2 regions of the Marinactinospora endophytica genome follow, and region 1 is predicted to be linked to the other one. Evidence: predicted binding sites of a transcription regulator. Region 1 holds the regulator's gene; the other holds the start of a gene.
The links. Region 1 encodes HrcA, which represses chaperone genes, less so after heat shock. Its sites were predicted from a motif close to TTGGCACTCTCNNNNNGAGAGTGCCAA; they were not measured.

Region 1 (2,394 bases):
CTCCTTCCAGGGGCGGCCGCGCGGCACCTCGGGCCAGGCGGGGATGCCGAGAACCGACGGCTTGACCGCCTGCCACACGTCGACGAAGGGGTGGCCGACGACGAGCACGTGCGGCGAGGTGAGGAGCCGAGCGATCCGGCTCTCCTTGGACCCGGGCACAAGGTGGTCGACGAGCACCCCGAGCCGGCGGTGGGGGCCGGGGGCGAACCGTTCGACGACCTCCGGCAGGTGGTCGACGCCCTCCAGGCGTTCCACGACCACCCCCTCCACCCGCAGGTCGTGTCCCCAGACACGCTCCACCAGCTCGGCGTCGTGGACGCCTTCGACGTAGATGCGGCTCTCCCGGGCGGTCCGCGCGCGCAGGCCGGGGACCGCGATCGACCCCGAGGCGCTGCGCGCCGGAGCCGAGGAGGACGAGGGGAGGGGGCGGACCACGGTCACCGGCTCCCCGTCGATGAGGAACGCGGCGGGGGCGAGGTCGAAGACGCGGCGGCGTCCGTGCCGGTCCTCAAGCGTGACCGTCTGCTTGTCCCACGCCACCACGGCACCGCAGAAACCCTCGTCCGCGGATTCCACGACGAGCCCCGGCTCGGCCGGGACCTCGCGGATCCGGCCCCGGCGCGGGCGACGCCAGTCGCCGGTGAGGACGTCACCGCCGTACCTTCTGCCTGGTCTGCCGGAGTAAGTGGGCACGGGCCCGCATTGTAGTGGTGGCCTCGACGCTGGCCCGGACAGAGCCGACGGCGTGTCGACGCGGCCGGGACCCGTGCGCGCTCCCCCGCCACATGGGTAGGAAACCGTTCGACGACGCCGGCGCGTCCTGGCCGGGGCGGGAGCGGACCGGCCGACGTCAGGATCGCGGCCGGCGGGGTGCGCCACCCCGACGCGATCACGTGGAGGGGAGCGACTTGGCGGAACGGCATAGAATTAGCACTTAGGACCACGGAGTGCCAGGAGGTGAGCGCGTGCTCGACGATCGAAAGCTCGCGGTGCTACGTGCCATCGTCGAGGACTACGTGTCGACGAACGAGCCGGTGGGATCGAAGGCGCTCGCCGACCGGCACAGCCTGGGGGTCTCACCCGCGACGATCCGCAACGACATGGTGGCCCTGGAGGAGGAGGGGTACATCACCCAGCCGCACACCAGTGCCGGCCGGGTCCCCACCGACAAGGGGTACCGTCTGTTCGTCGACCGCCTGTCCACGGTCAAGCCCCTGTCGCAGGCCGAGCGGCGCGCGATCGAGACGTTCCTGTCCGGCGCCGTCGACCTCGACGAGATCATCGCCCGCACGGTCCGCCTCCTGGCGCAGCTCACGCGCCAGGTCGCGATCGTGCAATACCCTTCGCTGACCCGCTCGGCGGTGCAGCACGTCGAACTCGTCCCGCTCAGCCCCCACCGCGTGATGATGGTTCTCATCACCGACACCGGGCGGGTGGAGCAGAAGGTCATCGACGGCCTCGACCGCGTCACCGAGGCCTCCGTCGGCGACCTGCGGGCCGCGCTCAACCAGGCGGTGGCGGGCAAGTGGCTCAACGAGGTGCCCTCAGCGGTCTCCGACCTGCCGGCCCGGCTGCCCGCCGAGGAGCGGCCGTTGGCGGCCTCGGTCCTGTCGGTCCTGCTGGAGAGTCTCGTCGAGCGGCACGAGGAGCGGGTCGTCCTCGGCGGCACCGCCAACCTCGCCGGGATGGGCTTCTCCGCCGGGCTGCGCGACGTGCTGGAAGCACTGGAAGAAAACGTCGTCCTCATCCGTTTGCTCGGTGAGGCGGGTGATCCGTCCATGCTGTCGGTCCGGATCGGCGCGGAGAACTCCCACGAGGGGCTGCAGACCACCTCGATCGTGACCGCGGGCTACGGCATTGGAGATCAGTCACTGGCAAAGCTCGGTGTGGTGGGCCCGACCCGAATGGATTACCCCGGAACGATGGGAGCGGTACGCGCAGTGGCAAGATACGTCGGTCAGATCTTGGCGGGGCAGTAAGTGGCCAGAGACTACTACGAGATCCTCGGGGTGCGCCGCGAGGCCACCAAGGACGAAATCAAGAAGGCGTACCGAAGGCTCGCGCGGGAACTGCACCCCGACGTCAACCCCGACCCTCTCACCCAGGAACGCTTCAAAGAGGTCACCCAGGCCTACGAGGTCCTCTCCGACCCCGAGAAGCGCCGGATGTTCGACATGGGGGCGGACCCCTTCGCGCCCGGCGGCGGCGCCGGAGCCGGCGGATTCGGCGGGGCGGGGTTCCCCTTCGACGACATCATGAACGCCTTCTTCGGCGGCGGCCAGACGGCCGGCCGGGCCGCGCGCGAGCGCGCCCGCCGGGGCCGCAGCATCAAGGTCCGGGTCGAACTGGATCTCGCCGAGACCGCGTTCGGTGTCACCAAGGACATCACCTTCC
Region 2 (2,394 bases), on a different contig from region 1:
GGATCTGGCGGATGCGGTCGTCCACCTCGGACTGGCTGCCACCACCGTCGACGATGGTGGTGGCGTCCTTGGTGACGGTGATGCGGCGGGCGGTGCCCAGCGCGTCGAGCTCGGCGTTGTCCAGGGTCAGGCCGACCTCCTCGGCGATGACCTGGCCGCCGGTGAGGATGGCGATGTCCTGGAGCATGGCCTTGCGGCGCTCACCGAAACCGGGGGCCTTGACGGCGGCGACGTTGAGCGCGCCGCGGATCTTGTTCAGCGCGAGCGCGCTGAGCGCGTCGCCCTCGATGTCCTCGGCGATGACCAGCAGCGGCTTCTTCGTCTGGACGACCTTCTCCAGCAGCGGCAGCAGCTCCTGGAGGTTGGAGATCTTGCCCTGGTTGATCAGGATGAGGGCGTCCTCGAGGACGGCCTCCTGCCGGTCGGGGTCGGTGACGAAGTAGGGCGAGACGTAGCCCTTGTCGAACTGCAGGCCCTCGGTGAACTCCAGGTCCATCCCGAAGGTCTGCGACTCCTCGACGGTGATGACGCCGTCCTTGCCGACCTTGTCGAAGGCCTCGGCGATGAGGTCGCCGATGACCTTGTCCTGGGCGGAGTTGGTGGCGACGTAGGCGATGTCGGAGCGCTCGCCGACCTCGCGCGCCTGGGCCAGCAGCGCCTCGGACACCTTCTGCGCCGCGGCGTCGATGCCCTTCTTCAGCGACATGGGCGAGGCGCCGGCGGCGACCGTGCGCAGGCCCTCGCGGACCAGCGCCTGGGCCAGGACGGTGGCGGTGGTGGTGCCGTCACCCGCGGCGTCGTTGGTCTTGGTGGCGACCTCCTTGACGAGCTGGGCGCCCAGGTTCTCGTAGGGGTCGTCGAGCTCGACCTCGCGCGCGACGGTCACACCGTCGTTGGTGATGGTGGGGGCACCGAACTTCTTGTCGATGACCACGTTGCGGCCACGCGGGCCGAGCGTGACCTTGACGGCGTTGGCGAGACGGTCGACGCCGCGCTCGAGCGCGCGCCGCGCGTCGTCCTCGAACTCCAGGATCTTCGGCATTGGTTGGGTCCTCAGTCCTTACAAGTACGTCACGGGTACGTCGGAAAACGGGACCGCCCCGCCCGGCATGAGCCGGCCGGGGCGGGAGACATCCGTAAGCTCCGGGCTTACTTCTCGACGACCGCGAGCAGGTCGCGAGCGGAGAGAACGAGGTACTCCTCGTTGTTGTACTTCACCTCGGTGCCGCCGTACTTGCTGTAGAGGACGACGTCGCCGACCTTGACGTCCAGCTCGATACGGTTCTTGCCCTCGTCGTCCCAGCGGCCCGGGCCGACCGCGAGGACCTCGCCCTCCTGGGGCTTCTCCTTGGCGGTGTCCGGGATGACCAGGCCGGAGGCGGTGGTCTGCTCGGCCTCGAGCGGCTTGACGACGACGCGGTCCTCGAGCGGCTTCAGCACAGTCTTGGTGGCGGTCGACACTGTGTGACCTCCCCCTTCAGGTTCGATGATTCGAAACGGCATGCTGGGAAAAGGGGCGACCACGGCGGCCTGTCGTCGCGGGTGCCAGACCGGCCTCGTCGCGGTTAGCACTCTACCCTTGAGAGTGCCAGTATGGAACAGTAGCCGTGCCCATCCAGCTCGTCAAACAACAGGTCACGGGGGAACAGCAGGGTGTCTAACGGGCAAATCACGGGTTTGCGTGCGCTTCTCACTCCACTTGGGCAACGTCTGCTCACCCGCCTGGACCCCACCGAGATCGACGCCGACCCCCTGGGAGCGGCCACCCGGCTGCGCCGCGACCCCGAGCTGACCGGCGCCACCTCCCAGGTTCCGGTCACCGACCTGGTCAACGCCGCGCTCACCCAGGCGCGATTGCGCGGCCGGGCCCGCGAGAAGTTCGGCGCGGCGGCCGAACGGATGTACTTCACCCCCAACGGGCTGGAGCAGGCCACCCGCCGCGTGGTGGCGCGGTACCGCGCGCGCCGGTTCGCCGCCACGGTGCCGGCCTCCCCCGACCTCCCCGTCGGCGACCTGTGCTGCGGCATCGGCGCCGACCTGATCTCGATGGCCGAGGCCGGCCTCCCCGTCGAGGGGGTCGACCTCGATCCGTTCACCATCGAGGTCGCCCGGGCCAACATCGAGGCGTTCGGCCTGACGGACCGGGCGCGGGTCCGCGAGGGCGACGTGACCCAGGTCAAACCGGGCTCCTACGCCGGGGTCTTCTGCGACCCCGCGCGCCGCAGCGGCCGTGGCCGGGTGTTCAACCCGCACGCCTACTCCCCGCCCTGGCCCTCGGTGCTGGAGCTGGTGGGCGGGGCGCCCGCGGCGTGCGTGAAGGTCGCGCCGGGCATCCCCCACGATCTCGTTCCCGAGGGCGTCACCGCGGAGTGGGTGTCGGTGGACGGGGAGGTG

Region 2: a site for HrcA is predicted at 1,566-1,592, ahead of groES (co-chaperone GroES). Genes of this name have one in related genera too.

The regions. Positions count from the first base shown of each region.
Region 1 covers NZ_BAAGVM010000001.1:149,658-152,051, forward strand. The annotation lists gene ACYVHU_RS00655 (DUF3097 domain-containing protein) at 1-693, opposite strand, end outside; gene hrcA (heat-inducible transcriptional repressor HrcA) at 966-1,979, shown strand; gene dnaJ (molecular chaperone DnaJ) at 1,980-2,394, shown strand, end outside.
Region 2 covers NZ_BAAGVM010000008.1:255,731-258,124, reverse strand. The annotation lists gene groL (chaperonin GroEL) at 1-1,042, opposite strand, end outside; gene groES (co-chaperone GroES) at 1,150-1,461, opposite strand; gene ACYVHU_RS17040 (class I SAM-dependent methyltransferase) at 1,678-2,394, shown strand, end outside.